DNA from 2 places in the Janthinobacterium sp. MP5059B genome. Region 1 is predicted to be linked to the other one. Evidence: predicted binding sites of a transcription regulator. Region 1 holds the regulator's gene; the other holds the start of a gene.
What was found. The regulator sigma-54, encoded in region 1, starts transcription at its own class of promoters, with help from an activator protein. The targets are predictions, from matches to a motif close to TGGCANGNAANCTGCTTT.

Region 1 (7,892 bases):
GCAGCACGGGGCCGCACAGCAGCAGCAGGACGAGCCACCAGTTCTCAAACACCACACGGATATTGAGCAGCATGCCGACGGTGATGAAGAACAGGCCCAGCAGCACGTCGCGGAAGGGCTTGATATCCTCTTCCACCTGGTGCTTGAATTCCGTCTCGGAAATGAGCATCCCGGCAACAAACGCTCCCAGGGCCAGCGACAGCCCCGCCCGTTCCGTGATCCAGGCCGCGCCCAGGGTAATCAGGAGCAGGTTGAGCATGAACAACTCTTGCGAGCGGCGCTTGGCGACGATGGTCAGCCAGCCGCGCACCAGCTTCTGGCCGATGAAAAGCAGCAAGATCAGCACCACCAGGGCCTTGCCGCCGGCCCAGGCCAGGGTTTCGGCCAGGTTGTCCGAATCGCGCGTGAGGGCGGGAATCAGGATCAGCAGGGGCACGACGGCCAGGTCCTGGAACAGCAAAATGCCGATGATCTTGCGGCCGTGTTCGCTTTCGAGTTCCAGCCGTTCCGTGAGCATTTTCGAGACGATGGCCGTCGACGACATGGCCAGCGCGCCGCCCAGGGCGAAGGCGGCTTGCCAGCTCAGGTGGATGTAGGCGGACAGGTAATGTCCGACGAACCAGCCGAAGAAGACGGTGGCGATGATGGTGGTGACCACCTGCGCCATGCCAAGGCCGAAGACGATGCGCCGCATGGCGAGGAACTTGGGGAGAGAAAATTCGAGCCCGATGGAAAACATCAGGAAGACGACGCCGAACTCGGCCAGAGTGTGGCTGGCCTCGTTTTCCGCCGCCAGGCCCAGCGCGTGAGGGCCGATGACGATGCCGACGGCCAGGTAGCCCAGCATGGGCGGCAAATGCAACATTCTGAAAGCGACCACGCCCAGCACGGCGCTGCCGAGTAACATCAGGGTCAGTTCAAGCGAGGAAAACATGGGTTGCCCGGTGCGGTCAATGGAAATCGTTGTTTGTTGTGACTGGCAAGTTTTTTGCTTTCCTAATTCGTTTATACTTTGGGCATGAGTGTAACCCATGAAAAAACAATGCTGAAAGCTTTTGATCGAATTGACATGCAAGCGACGACCGAGCGCGCCGTCGCGCTGGCCCGCACCACCTTGCAGATCGAGTCCGACGCCATCGTTGCGCTGCACGCGCGCCTGGCCACGGACGACAGCGTGGGCCGCGCCGTGGCGATGTTGTTGCAATGCAAAGGAAGAGTCGTCGTCTCCGGCATCGGCAAATCTGGCCATATCGCGCGCAAGATTGCCGCCACCCTCGCTTCCACCGGCACGCCGGCCCTGTTCGTGCATCCGGCCGAAGCGGCCCATGGCGACCTGGGCATGGTCACCTCGGAAGATGCTTTTATTGCCATATCGTACTCCGGCGAATCGTCGGAACTGATGGCCATCATGCCCGTCGTCAAGCGCATGGGTGGCGTGCTGATTTCCATGACGGGCAAGCCGAATTCGAGCCTGGCGCAATTGGCCGACGTGCACCTGGATATTTCTGTTGAGAAAGAAGCCTGTCCGCTGAACCTGGCGCCGACGGCCAGCACCACCGTCACCCTGGCCCTGGGCGACGCGCTTGCCGTGGCCTTGCTCGACTTGCGCGGCTTCAAGGAAGAAGATTTCGCCCGCTCGCACCCGGGCGGCGCCCTGGGCCGTCGCCTGCTCACGCACGTGCATGATGTCATGCGCAGCGGCGAACGCGTGCCGAAAGTGCCCGTGCAGGCTTCCTTGCTGCAGGCGCTGGAAGAAATGACGAAGAAAGGCATGGGCATGACGGCCGTCGTCGACGCGGACAACCGCCCCGTGGGCGTGTTTACGGATGGCGACTTGCGCCGCATGTTCGAGCGCGTGCAGGATTTCACGCAAGTGGCGATCCGCGACGTCATGCATGCGCAGCCGCGCAGCATCGCGCCCGAACGCCTGGCCGTGGACGCCGTGGCCGTGATGGAGCAGTTCCGCATCAACCAGATGCTGGTCGTCGATGCCGACGGCAAACTGGTGGGCGCGCTGCATATCCATGATCTGACGCAAGCGAAGGTGATCTGATGGATAGCGTGGCGGACAACCTGGCACGCGCGGCCAAGGTCAAACTGATGATCTTTGACGTCGATGGCGTGCTCACCGACGGCAGCCTGCATTTCGGCCCGGACGGCGAGATGATGAAAACGTTTAATGTGTATGATGGCCTGGGCATCAAGCTGCTGCAGGAATCGGGCGTGCAGACGGCCATCATCAGCGCGCGCCGCTCGGCCATCACGGCGCGCCGCGCGCAAGACCTGGGCATTACCCACGTACACCAAGGCGGCCACGACAAGCTGACGCCGTTTCGCGAACTGCTGGCGCTGACGGGCTTGACGGAAGAGCAATGCGGCTATATCGGCGACGACGTCATCGATGCGCCCATCCTGAAACGCGTCGGCTTTGCCGTCAGCGTGCCGGGCGGACGCCCGGAAGTGCAGGGCCTGGCCCACCATGTGACGCAGGCCGGCGGTGGCCGCGGCGCGGTGCGCGAGATCTGCGAATTCCTGCTGCGTGCCCAGGACAATTATGCGCGCGTCATGGCGCCGTTCCTGGAGTGAGGCGCGCCGCCTCGCCAGTGACATTTGAAAGAGTGAAGCCCTATGCGTAAGCCAGGAGGCGCCCATCGCTGGCGCATGATTTTTACCGTGCTGGGCGCGGTTGTTGTCGCGCTGGGCAGCTTTTGGCTGCTCGAGGTGATGAACAAGAATAGCCAGGACATCACGGCCAGCAAGCATCTGGATGAGCCCGACTATTTCATTACCAATTTCAGCCTGGTGCGTATGGACTTGACGGGAAAACCCAGCTATATCGTGTCGGGCACCAAGCTCACGCATTATCCGCTGGACGATTCGTCCGATATCGACCGGCCCTTCGTGCGCAAGCTCACGCCAGGCATGCCACCGATGAACATGAATGCGGAACTGGCGCATATCGACCAGGACAATACCCGGCTGCAACTGCACCGCAATGTCGTGATCGACCGCGTGGCCAGTCCGAAGGCGCAGAACCTGACGGTCAAGACGGAAGCGCTGACGGTGTTCCCGGATGAGGAAAGAATGGAAACGGACGTGCCTGTCGATATCCTGACGGGCACCTCGCGCCTCAATGGCATCGGCATGAAAGCCAATAACGCCACCGGCGTGGTGGAAGTGCAGAATGCGCTGCGCATGGTCCTCCCGCCGAAACCGCGCCCGGCCGCGGCGGCAAAATGACAGAATGAAACAAGGAAACCATACTATGAAGAACATCTTGCTGTTGACCGTATTTTCCCTGGCCATCATGGGCGTGGCGCATGCCGAGAAGGCCGATTCCGAGAAGGAAGCCGTCATCACGGCACGTAGCGGCCACGTCGATGACATCAAGCAGGTGCGCACCCTGACGGGCGACGTCGTGCTGGTCAAGGGGACCCTGACCATGAAGGCGGGTCGCGCCGTGATCACGGAAGATCCGCAAGGCTACCAGTTCATTACCTTCTGGGCCGATCCCGGCAAGCTCGCCACCTTCCGCCAGAAGCGCGATGGCGCGGGCGACCTGTGGGTGGAAGGCGAAGCGGAGCGCGTGGAATACGACAACAAGACGGAAGTGGTGAAACTGTTTTCCAGGGCCAAGCTGACGCGCCTGGAAGGCACGAAAGTGACCGACGTGGCCAATGGCGCCTTCATCTCGTATGACAGCCGCAAGGAAGTGTTTGCGATGGAAAATTCCAACAGCGGCACCAGCACCCCGGATGGCGGCAGCGTGCGCATGGTGATCCAGCCGAAAACCAAGGCACCGGCGGCGGAGAAAGCGCCGGCCACGCCTGCGCCAGGAAAGAAATAATGGATAATACTCGTTGCGGCAGCACCCTGATCGTTCGCGGGCTGCAAAAAACCTATGGCAAGCGGCAAGTCGTGCATGATGTCTCGCTGCAAGTCGAATGCGGCGAAGTGGTGGGTTTGCTGGGCCCGAACGGCGCCGGCAAGACCACCTCGTTCTACATGATCGTCGGCTTGGTGCCGTCCGATGGCGGCAGCATCGATATCAGCGGCGTGGACATCTCCAGCCTGCCGATCCACCGCCGCGCGCAGATGGGCCTGTCCTACCTGCCGCAGGAAGCGTCCGTCTTCCGCAAACTGACGGTCGAAGACAATATCCGCGCCGTGCTGGAAATCCAGACCGTCGAAGGCCGTCCGCTGACGAAGGCCGAGATCGAGGTGCGCCTGGATAAATTGCTGGCTGACTTGCAGATTGAAAAGCTGCGCGAGAACCAGGCCCTGTCGCTGTCCGGTGGCGAGCGCCGCCGCGTGGAAATCGCCCGCGCGCTGGCCACCGATCCCCGTTTCGTGCTGCTCGACGAACCGTTTGCCGGTGTCGATCCGATCGCCGTGATCGAGATCCAGCGCATCGTGCGTTTCTTGAAGGAGCGCAATATCGGCGTGCTGATCACCGATCATAATGTGCGTGAGACGCTGGGTATCTGCGACCGTGCCTACATCATCAACCAGGGCTCGGTACTGGCGTCGGGGCGCCCCGACGACATCATCGCGAACGAGTCGGTACGCCGGGTCTATCTGGGCGAACACTTCCGCATGTAAGCCAATGAAACAATCATTGCAGCTGCGCACTTCGCAGCACCTGGCACTGACGCCGCAGTTGCAGCAATCGATACGCCTGTTGCAATTGTCTACCCTGGAATTGCATCAGGAACTAGAGCAATTGCTGACGGACAATCCCTTGCTCGAACGCCTCGATGATCCGCTCGACCGTTCGCTGCGCCTGCTGTCCGACGGTGCCTTGAGTTCCACGGCCGCGCCGGCCGAAGCGCCGCCCCAGCCGCCAGGCCAGGAGGTGCCCGCAGCGCCGGCCGAAGCGGAAACCTTTGATGGCGATGCCGGCGAGGGTCCGGCCGCCGCGGATGGCGGCGACAGCGACTGGAGCGAGGCGAGCCGGGGCAAGGCGCCCGACGACGAAGATTCGCGTCCGCAACTGGAGGCCCATCACTGCACCCTGCGCGAACACCTGATGGAGCAGATGCGCGTGACGGTGCTTGAATTGCGCGACCGCGCGCTGGTCGAGCTGATCATCGACGCGCTCGACGACAATGGCTACCTGGAAGAGTCGCTCGACGACATCCTGGCGCGCCTGCCGGAAGAGCTGGAAATCGACGCCGACGAGATGCGCACGGCCTTGTCTCTCTTGCAAAGTTTCGATCCGCCCGGCGTGGGCGCGCGCAATGCCTCCGAATGCCTGGCGCTGCAAATCAAGCGTTTGCCGCACATCGCCATGGTGACGCGCCGCATGGCCCTCGTCATCGTGGAAAAGCACCTGGCCTGGTTTGCCCAGCGCGATTTCAACAAGCTGAAAAAAGCCCTCGATTGCGACGATGAAGACTTGCGCGAAGCGCAGACGGTGATTCGCCAGTGCAATCCGCATCCGGGCGCCGTGTTCGCCTCGGACGTGTCCGATTACGTGGTGCCCGACGTCGTCGTCAAGCGCGCGCGCAATGGCTGGCAAGTCACCCTGAACAACGATGTCATGCCGCGCCTGCGCGTCAATGCCATGTACGCCAACTTGCTCAAGCAGGGCAAGGGCGAGGGCGCCATGGGCGCACAGTTGCAGGAAGCCAAGTGGCTGATCAAGAATATGCGCCAGCGCTTCGACACGATCCTGCGCGTGGCGCAGGCGATAGTAGAAAGACAAAAGAACTTTTTCTCGCATGGGGCCGTTGCCATGCGTCCCCTTGTGCTCCGTGAAATAGCTGATACACTGGGTTTACACGAGAGTACTATCTCGCGGGTAACAACTCAAAAGTACATGCTGACCCCGCACGGCATGTTCGAGTTGAAATATTTCTTTGGTAGCCACGTCGCCACCGAAGCGGGGGGCGAAGCGTCATCGACGGCGATACGGGCATTGATCGTGCAACTGACAGGAGCAGAAGACCCTAAAAATCCTTTATCCGACAGTAAGATTGCGGACATGCTGGGGGAGCAAGGCATGGTGATTGCGCGACGTACTGTTGCCAAATACCGGGAAGCGTTGAAAATTCCGCCAGTGAGCCTGCGTAAGTGTTTGTAAGTTTTTTTCGGTTCCTCTGCGGGCCGGATAGGATGGACCGCACGAACCCGATCATCTTTAGGAGTGTGTATGAATCTCACCATCAGCGGACATCATCTCGAAGTGACACCAGCCATCCGTGAATACGTACAAACGAAGCTGGAGCGCGTGAAACGTCATTTCGATCAAGTCATCGATATTGCCGTGATTCTGACCGTGGATAACCTCAAAGAGAAAGAAAAACGTCAAAAGGCTGAAGTCAACCTGCGTTTGAGCGGCAAGACTGTCTATGTGGAAAGCTTGGCGCACGACCTGTACGCCGCGATCGATACCCTGATCGACAAGCTCGATAGGCAAGTGATGAAATACAAAACCAAAGTGCAAGGGCACGGTAAAGAGGCGATCAAGCATCTGCCAGACAACTCCGAGGAAGAAGCCGTCGTCGCCGTCTAAGGCCACCCGCTTCCAGCAGTTGTGATCAACTAAGGGCGCACATCTTGCGCCCTTTTTTGCGCCTGGACCTTTTGAGCGCAATGTTCGCCGCGCAGGGGCTAAAATGTTTGCACTTTCACTTTTTTCCTGCCTGCCATGAGCGACTTCGTCCAGACTTCCATCCGCAACCGCACGGGCCATATCGTGCTCGACCGTCCGAAAGCCTTGAATTCCCTGTCGCTGGAGATGGTGCGCGCCCTGAGCGCGGCCCTGCTGGCCTGGCGCGACGATCCGCAGGTGGACGCCGTGGTGATCCGCTCCAGCAGTGAAAAAGCCCTGTGCGCCGGCGGCGACATCCGTTTCTTTTTCGATGCTGGCTTGGCCACGCCGCAAGGCGGCAGCGCCATGCTGGAAGATTTCTTTACGGAAGAATATGCTTTAAATCATTTAATTCATTTCTACCCGAAACCGTATATCGCCGTGATGGATGGCGTGGTGATGGGCGGCGGCATGGGCGTGGCGCAAGCCGGGCCGGGCAACCGCCTGCGCATCGTGACGGGCCGCACGCGCATGGCCATGCCGGAAGTCAATATCGGCTTGTTTCCCGACGTGGGCGGCAGTTATTTTCTATCCCGCCTGGCCGGCCAGCTGGGCCTGTACCTGGGCTTGACGGGCTTGACGATCAACGCGGCCGATGCCCTGTACACGGGGCTGGCCGATGTCTACCTGCCTGAGGCGCAGATGGGGGCGCTGCTGGACCTGTTCGAATCGACGCGGGGCGAGGCCTTGCCGGTGGCCATCAAGGCGCTGGCGGCGCCTTTCCAGGCCGAGGCGGGGGTATCTCCCCTGGCCACGGCGCGCACGGCGCTGGACCGCCATTTCGGCGCCCCTTCCGTGGCCGCCATCATGGCCTCGCTGGCGCAGGATGACAGCGCGTTCGCGGCCAAGGCGCTGGCGGCCATGCGCCTGCGTTCGCCCTTGATGATGTCGGTGACCCTGGAATTGCTGCAGCGGGGCGCCCACCTGGGCGTGGCCGATTGCCTGCGCATGGAGCGCACGGTGGTGCGCCATAATTTCGAACATGGCGAAGTGCTCGAGGGCGTGCGCGCGCTGGTGGTCGACAAGGACAATGCACCGCGCTGGAACCCTGCCAGCCTGGACGACGTCGATGCGGCCATGGTGGCGCGCTTCTTTGCCCCCGTCTGGCCAGCCGCGGCGCATCCGCTGCGCCACCTCGACTAATTAGCTGCGTTCGCGGTGGCGCAGGACGACGCGCTCGTTGGGGCCGAAATACTGCGCCAGCCGCTCCGCCATGTACACGGAGCGGTGCTGGCCGCCCGTGCAGCCCAGGGCCACCGTCAGGTAGCTGCGGTTGTCGGACTTGAATGACGGCAAC
Region 2 (7,892 bases), on a different contig from region 1:
CCATCGGCAGCACGGCGGCCGCCTCGCACACGAGCAGCTGGCCGTCGGCGCGCACGGCGTAGGTTTCCGGGTCCACTTCCATGTGCGGCGTGGCGCTGTTGTGGATCATGTCGTGCTTGCGCAAGCCGCGCATGTTTTTCACGGCGATGACGGATTTGTTCAATTTCATCTGGTGGCCGATATCGAGGTCGTAGGCCGCCTGCGAGACAAACGTAAACGACTTTTTCAGGCCGCCGCCGAAGGCGCCGAACATCATGCGGTAATGCACGGGCTGCGGCGTGGGAATCGAGGCGTTCGGGTCGCCCATCTGCGCGGCCGCGATCATGCCGCCTTTTAGAATCATCGAGGGCTTGACGCCGAAGAAGGCCGGTTTCCACAGCACGATGTCGGCGATCTTGCCCGCCTCGATCGAGCCCACCACGTGCGAGATCCCATGCGTGATGGCCGGGTTGATCGTGTACTTTGCGATATAGCGCTTGGCGCGGAAATTGTCGCTGCGCACCGTGTCGGGCGCCAGCGCCCCCCGCTGCACCTTCATCTTGTGCGCCGTCTGCCAGGTGCGCATGATCACTTCGCCGACTCGCCCCATGGCTTGCGAGTCGGACGACATCATCGAGATGGCGCCGATGTCGTGCAGGATGTCTTCCGCGGCGATGGTTTCGCGGCGGATGCGCGACTCGGCAAAGGCCACGTCTTCGGCAATCGCCGGGTCCAGGTGGTGGCACACCATCAGCATGTCCAGGTGCTCGTCGAGCGTGTTGACGGTGAAGGGCCGCGTGGGATTGGTCGACGAAGGCAGCACGTTGGCCTGGCCGACGGCGGCGATGATGTCGGGAGCATGGCCGCCGCCCGCGCCTTCCGTGTGGAAGGTGTGGATGGTGCGGTCCTTGAAGGCGGCCAAGGTGTGTTCGAGAAAACCGCCTTCGTTGAGGGTGTCGCTGTGCAGCGCCACCTGGATATCCATGCGGTCCGCGACGGACAGGCAGTTGTCGATGGCGGCCGGCGTGCTGCCCCAGTCTTCGTGCAGTTTCAGGCCGATGGCGCCCGCGCGCACCTGCTCTTCCAGCGGCAGCGGCAGGCTGACGTTACCTTTACCCATGAAGCCCAGGTTCATCGGGAAGGCGTCGGCCGCCGCCAGCATGGCGTGCAAGTGCCACGGCCCCGGTGTGCAAGTGGTGGCGGCCGTGCCCACGGCCGGTCCCGTGCCGCCGCCTAGCATGGTGGTCACGCCGCTCATCAGCGCTTCCTCGATCTGCTGCGGGCAGATGAAGTGGATGTGGGTATCGACGCCGCCGGCCGTGACGATCAAGCCTTCGCCGGCGATGATCTCCGTGGCGCCGCCAATAGCCAGGGTCACGCCGGGCTGGATGTCCGGATTGCCCGCCTTGCCGATGCCGAAGATCAGCCCGTTTTTGAGGCCGATGTCCGCCTTCACGATGCCCCAGTGGTCGAGGATGACGGCATTCGTGATGACGGTGTCCATCACCTCGGCCGCGCAGCGCTGCGACTGGCCCATGCCGTCGCGGATCACCTTGCCGCCGCCGAACTTCACCTCTTCGCCGTAGATCGCGTAGTCATGCTCGACCTCGATGAACAGTTCCGTATCGGCCAGGCGGATGCGGTCACCCTTGGTGGGGCCGAACATTTCGGCGTACGCGCTGCGGGGAATGCTGGCCATCTCAATCCTTTCCCGGTGGAGTATCTTGCAGTTCGCCCATCACTTCGCCATTGAAGCCGTAGACCTTGCGCTCGCCCGCCAGCGCCACCAGTTCCACCGTGCGCTGCTGGCCCGGCTCGAAGCGCACGGCCGTACCGGCCGTGATATTGAGGCGCATGCCGTAGGCGCGCCAGCGCTCGAAGGACAACGCCGGGTTGACTTCGAAAAAGTGGAAATGCGAGCCCACCTGGATCGGCCGGTCGCCCCGGTTGGCCACTACCACGGTGGCCGTGGCGCGTCCGACATTCAAGCTGATTTCGCCTTCTTCCAATTTGTATTCGCCTGGGGTCATGACCGGCTCCTGTAATGTCGCTTGTATGGTTAAGGTATCGGGTGGTGCACGGTGACCAGCTTGCTGCCGTCAGGGAAGGTCGCCTCCACCTGGATATCGGGGATCATCTCGGCGATGCCGTCCATGACGTCGGCGCGCGAGAGTATCTTCGTACCGTCCGACATCAGCTGCGCCACCGACTTGCCATCGCGCGCCCCTTCCATGATGGCCGCGCTGATCAGGGCCACCGCTTCCGGATAATTCAACTTCAAGCCGCGCGCCAGGCGCCGTTCGGCCAGCAGCGCGGCCGTAAAAATGAGCAGCTTGTCTTTTTCGCGGGGAGTCAGGTCCATGGTTTTCCTTGCGCTTCTTTCCTGATTAAGTGTTCCAGATGCGGGGCACGACGGCGTCGCGCCCCAGCATGGCGGGACGCAGCAGCTGCCAGGCGGCCAGCATGATGCGGCGCGCCGCCTCGCTGTCGCCGCACAGCAGGCGCACCGCCACCAGCGATTTCATGTGCGTGGCGCCAAACGCGGCGCCGTCCGGCACGGCGATCTCGCGCACGGCCGCCAGCACGGCGGGAGAAACGGGCGTGCCGATGGCGATCAGGGTGGCGCACACGGTGTGGCCTCCCAGGCCCAGCGGGCTGGCCATCAGCGCGCCGCCGGCGGCCAGCACGCCCTGCTCCCACCACAGCAGCTTGCCGCCGCGGCGGATCTGCACCTGCTGGCTGATGCTGCCCGTGTTGAAAACTTCGCCCGAGGCGCTGCGGCCCAGGCAGACGATGTCGCAGCCGATGTAGCTGGCGTCGGCCGCCAGTTCCACTTCATGGCGCAGGCGCACGCAAGCCTGGTCGAAGAAAATGCTCTCCTGCGGCAGCCACTCGATGGCCGCGCCGCTGGCGGCGCGCAGCATGATGTGCTGGCCCGAGACATGGCCGTTGGCGCGGTACCACTTGGCGGCGCCCGGGGACGTGAGCAAGGCGTGCGCACCCTCGCCCACCGTGGCGTCGACGGCCAACTGGTCGCCGCCCACCACGCCGCCGGGCGGATGGATGATGATGGCGAGGCAGACGCGATCGCCCTCCGGATACAGGGGCTTTTGCACGCGCAGGGGGCCGCTGTGCGTACGCTCGACGAGGCGGCTGACGCCATCGTGCAGCGCAAAGCCCAGGCGCAAGTGCGCCTGCCAGGCGCCGTGCGCGCTGGCCTGCAAAAGCATGGCTGGAGGGGTACTGTCTGGCATGCGGGGCAATCGCGCAAATAAGCGATTACCTAAGCAGGATATGTGCCAGCGTCAGGGGAAATAAAAGTGAGAATTGTGCACCGCGCTGCAGCGAACGCACCGGCATGGTGCATCGGCCGCACCGCGGCGCTTAGGCCGCCGCCACGGCCAGGGTGCGCCGTTCGCGCAGCAAGGCCGTGAAGGCTTCCGCGGCCAGGGGGCGGCTGAAGTAATAGCCCTGCATTTCGTCGCAGCCGTGTTCCGTCAAAAAATCCACCTGCTCGCGCGTTTCCACACCCTCGGCGATGACGCGCATGTCCAGGTTGTGCGCCAGCGAGATGACGGAACGGGCGATGGCCGCATCGCTGCTGCTGGTGGTGACATCGTCGACGAACGATTTGTCGATCTTCAGCACGTCGATGGGAAAGCGCTTCAGGTAGCCCAGGCTGGAATAGCCGGTGCCGAAGTCGTCGAGCGAAATGCCCACGCCGATATCCTTCAGGCGCGTCAGGGCCGCCACGGCCTTGTCCGGATCGCCCATGACCGTGCTTTCCGTGATCTCGATGCCGAGGCAGGCGGGCGCGATGCCGTATTTGCGCAAGGCCGCCTCGACGAACGGCACCGTGCGGTCTTGCGCGAACTGCTTGCCGGACAGATTGACGGCCACCTTGATGCTGCCCAGGCCCGCGTCGTGCCAGGCGCGGATCTGCGCGCACACGCTTTCGAGCACCCATTCGCCAATGGCCGTAATCGAACCGTATTCCTCTGCCAGCGCGATGAACAGGCCGGGCGGCACCTTGCCCAGCACCGGATTATCCCAGCGCAGCAAGGCTTCCGCGCCCAGCAAGGCGCCCGTGCGCAAGCACATCTGCGGCTGGTAGTGCACTTCGAATTCATCGCGGCCGATGGCGCCGCGCAGCTGCTGCTGCATCGCCAGGCGGGCGCGGATATCGCTGCCCATGCGCTCCGTGAAGAAGGCGTAATGGTCGCGTCCCATTTCCTTGGCGCGCACCAGGGCCGTATCGGCGTGGCGCAGCACGTCGTCGAGGCTGTCGCCGTCGGCCGGGCACATGGCGATGCCGATGCTGGTGGTCAGCGCCAGGCGCTCGCCATCGACGCTGAGTTCTTCGCGCAAGCCGGCCAGGATGGTTTGCGCCAGCCCCAGGGTGCGCCCCAGCAGGGCATCGTCCTGCAGCAGGATCTGGAATTCGTCGCCGCCCTGGCGCACCACCGTGTCGCCCTCGCGCACGCAGCCGGACAGGAAACGCGCCACCACTTGCAGCGCCTTGTCGCCCACGGCCTGGCCGTGCGAATCGTTGATGTTCTTGAAACGGTCCAGGTCCAGGCACATCAGCACCACTTGCTGGCTGTCGCGCAGGGCGTTCGCGCGCGCCTGTTCGAAGCGCTCGCGCAGCAGCACGCGGTTCGGCAAGCCCGTCAACGCGTCGTGGTAGGAGAGGAAATCGATCAGATGCTGCTCGGCCTTGCGCTCACTGATGTCGAGGAAGACGCCGATGTAGTTGACGACGGCGCCGTCGGGCCCGTGCACGGTGGAGACGCTGAGCAGGCAGGGATAGGTGTCGCCGCTCCTGCGCCGCGTCTGCACCTCGCCCGACCAGCAGCCGCTGCTGCGCAAGCCCTGGCGCAGGGCCAGCAGCACCGCTTCGCCCGTGTATTCGGCGTGCAGGCGCAAAATGTCCGTGCCCACCACTTCCTGCGCCGCGTAGCCGGTGATGCGCGTAAAGGCGGGATTGGCCGTGACGATGACGCCGGCAGGATCCGTGATCAGGATGGCGTCCTGCGTCGCTTCGAAGACCTGGCCGGACAAGCGCAACAATTCTTCATTGGCGCGGCGGATCTGCACTTCGCGCGCCAGCGTGCTGGCCACCTGCTCCAGTTCGGCCGTGCGTTCGGCCACGCGCCGTTCCAGGTTGGCGCGCTCCTGCGCCAGCTGCAGCTGCGCCCGCGCCAGGCGCACGTGGGCATCGGTGCGGGCCAGTATCTCCTCGGCCTGGAAGGGCTTGGCGATGAAATCGACGGCGCCCAGCGCGAAGCCGCGCACCTTGTCGTCCGTGTCGTACTGGGCCGACAGGAAGATCACCGGCACCTGGCGCAGGGACGGTATCTCCTTCAGGCGGCGGCACACTTCAAAGCCGTCGAGGCCCGGCATGCGCACGTCGAGCAGGATCAGCTCCGGCGGGCGCGCCTGGGCCGTCCACAGGGCCAGTTCACCGTTCGGCGCCTGGCGCACCGCATAGCCGGCGCCGCCCAGCAAATCGCTCAACAGCTTCAGCGAAGCCGGCGTATCTTCAACGATCAGTACTTCGCCCTTCGAGTTCACTTCCGAAAAATCGCGGTGCATGTAGCAGTTCTCTCAGCTTTGGATGAGGCGCGGCGATCCGTTGCCGCGCTGGACAAGACATTTCTTTGCGATGAACTACGTACTATCATCATAATCTTTATTGCAATTTAGCACCATCCATCGGTGGCACTTAGCCCGTCTTTTCATCGAATCCGATGTTGTCAGCCCACACTTTTCAAGCGTGCGCCGGCGCACCCTCACTCTCCAGCAAGTCGCACAGCTGGCGGTACTGATGCTGGTCGAGCATGGCTTGCAGCGGCGCCAGCACGGGCGCAGCCGCCGGCGGCAAGTCATCCAGCAGCAGCGCCACCCTGGCCAGGTTCAATTCGCGCAGCGCCACCAGCAAGGCCGCGCGCTCTTCACCTGCCAGCAACTGCAAGTCTCGCGCCCGCAGCGCCGGCGGCGCCTCGGGCACCGGCGCCGCCGGCAGCGGCACGGACACCTGCACGGGCGCTTCCGCCGCCTGCGCGGGTATGCTGAAACGGAAGGTGGCGCCCTGCCCCGGCATCGATTCCACTGTCAGTTCGCCTTTCATCAATTGCACGAATTCGCGCGAAATGGCCAGGCCAAGGCCCGTGCCATCCTTCGGTCCCGCGCTGTCGGCCTGCACGAAGGGTTCAAAAATGCGCTGCTGGTCCTCCGGGGCGATGCCGATGCCCGTGTCGCTGACGGCAAACGACAGCATCCATTGATCGCCATCGCGCCGCGCAGCGCGCACGCGCAAGGTGACTTCACCGCCGCCGGCAAATTTGACGGCGTTCGACATCAGGTTCAGCAGCACCTGGCGCAAGCGCGTCGCGTCGAGCACCACGGCCGCCGGCAGGTCCGCGCAATCGAGGCGCAGGGCCAGGCCCTGCTGCTCGGCGCGCATGCCCAGCATGTCCATCACTTCCTGCAACAGGGGCGCCAGCGCCGCCACGGCCGTCTGCGCGTGCAGGCGTCCCGCCTCGCCCTTCGACAGTTCGAGGATTTCATTGATCAGGGTAAGCAGATGATTGCCGGAGCGGTGGATGATGGCCAGGTTGCGCTTTTCATCGTCCTGCATGTTGGGCGAGGCGGCCATCAGGCGCGAAAAGCCGATCACGGAATTCAAGGGCGTGCGCAGTTCATGGCTCATGTTCGCCAGGAAGGTACTCTTGGCGCGGTTCGCCGCCTGCGCCTGGCTGACGGCCACCGACAGGGCGCTCGTGCGCTCGGCCACCAGTTCTTCCAGGTGATGGCGGTGGCGCAGCAGTTCCAGTTCGGCCTCGCGGTGCGCCGTGATGTCGTAGTTCGAGCCCACCAGGCGCATGGGCTGGCCCTGCCCGTCGCGGAAGATCACGGCATCGGCCTTGATGTAGCGGATGGCGCCATCGGGCCACAGGATACGGTACTCGTGCGTGAACGCCTGGCCGGCTCCCAGCGCGGCGCGCAGGGCTTCCTTGGCGGCCGGCACGTCGTCGGGCATCAGCGCCGCGCGCCAGATCGCCGCGGGTGCCATCCTGCTGTCCGCATCGGCCTTGAACTGCGCATACATCTGCTCATCCCACTGCAAGGCATCGTTGATGACGTTCCAGTCCCAGATGCCGATGCTGGCCGCTCCGGTGGCCATCTGCACGCGCTCCTCGCTGCGCTGCAGGGCGCGGTAGCGGCTGTCGAGCAGTGCCACCATGTCGCGGATGGAGCGGTACAGCGTGCGCAGTTCGCCCAGGAACCAGGCTTTCGGCGGCGTGCCGAATGCTTCGCCCTGCCCCGCCTTGATGCCGGCCGCATACTGGCCGATCGCCTTCAGGGGTTTGAGCATCAGACACCACATGAGCAGCCAGACGCTGGCCACCAGGATCACGTCGAGCGCCACGATCATGGCGCCGATGCCCAGCGCGCGCTGCTGCAGCTGCGCGTGCAGCAGCGCCGGCGTCGCATACACGGCCACGCTGCCGATGACCTGTCCGCCCATGGTCACGGGGCGCCGCTGCACCAGCCAGTCGGGCTCCGCGGACAACGAGGAAAAGCTGTCGATGGCGCCGCTTGCAGTGCGGCGCAAGACCAGCGCTTCCTTGCCAATGCCCGGCGTCAGGGAGCTGGCCACCAGGTCGCGCTTGCCCAGCATGCTGCGCATGATGGCCTGCATCTGCTTTTCATCGAGATTCCACAATGGCAGTTCGATGGCCACGGCCAGCTGGTCCGCGCTCACGGCCAGGCTGCGATGCAGCTGCTGCCAGCGCTGCTCGCGTTCGGACTGGTAAAACAGCACGGCAAACACCAGCAGCAGCGCGGTGACGACAAAGGTCAGCGCCACGCTGACGGCCAGCACGATGGACACGCCGCCCAGGCGCGCG

Region 2: JAB1_RS14045 (urease accessory protein UreD) is a predicted target of sigma-54. The motif match lies at 3,264-3,281, and genes of this name have one in related genera.

Annotation. Positions count from the first base shown of each region.
Region 1 is NZ_LRHX01000005.1:155,709-163,600, forward strand. It holds gene JAB1_RS04360 (monovalent cation:proton antiporter family protein) at 1-934, opposite strand, end outside; gene JAB1_RS04365 (KpsF/GutQ family sugar-phosphate isomerase) at 1,043-2,053, shown strand; gene JAB1_RS04370 (HAD hydrolase family protein) at 2,053-2,586, shown strand; gene lptC (LPS export ABC transporter periplasmic protein LptC) at 2,629-3,240, shown strand; gene lptA (lipopolysaccharide transport periplasmic protein LptA) at 3,266-3,847, shown strand; gene lptB (LPS export ABC transporter ATP-binding protein) at 3,847-4,602, shown strand; gene JAB1_RS04390 (RNA polymerase factor sigma-54) at 4,607-6,085, shown strand; gene raiA (ribosome-associated translation inhibitor RaiA) at 6,155-6,517, shown strand; gene JAB1_RS04400 (enoyl-CoA hydratase/isomerase family protein) at 6,653-7,738, shown strand; gene rapZ (RNase adapter RapZ) at 7,739-7,892, opposite strand, start outside.
Region 2 is NZ_LRHX01000010.1:242,748-250,639, reverse strand. It holds gene ureC (urease subunit alpha) at 1-1,678, opposite strand, end outside; gene JAB1_RS14055 (urease subunit beta) at 1,680-2,009, opposite strand; gene JAB1_RS14050 (urease subunit gamma) at 2,039-2,341, opposite strand; gene JAB1_RS14045 (urease accessory protein UreD) at 2,367-3,233, opposite strand; gene JAB1_RS14040 (GGDEF domain-containing response regulator) at 3,364-5,574, opposite strand; gene JAB1_RS14035 (ATP-binding protein) at 5,750-7,892, opposite strand, start outside.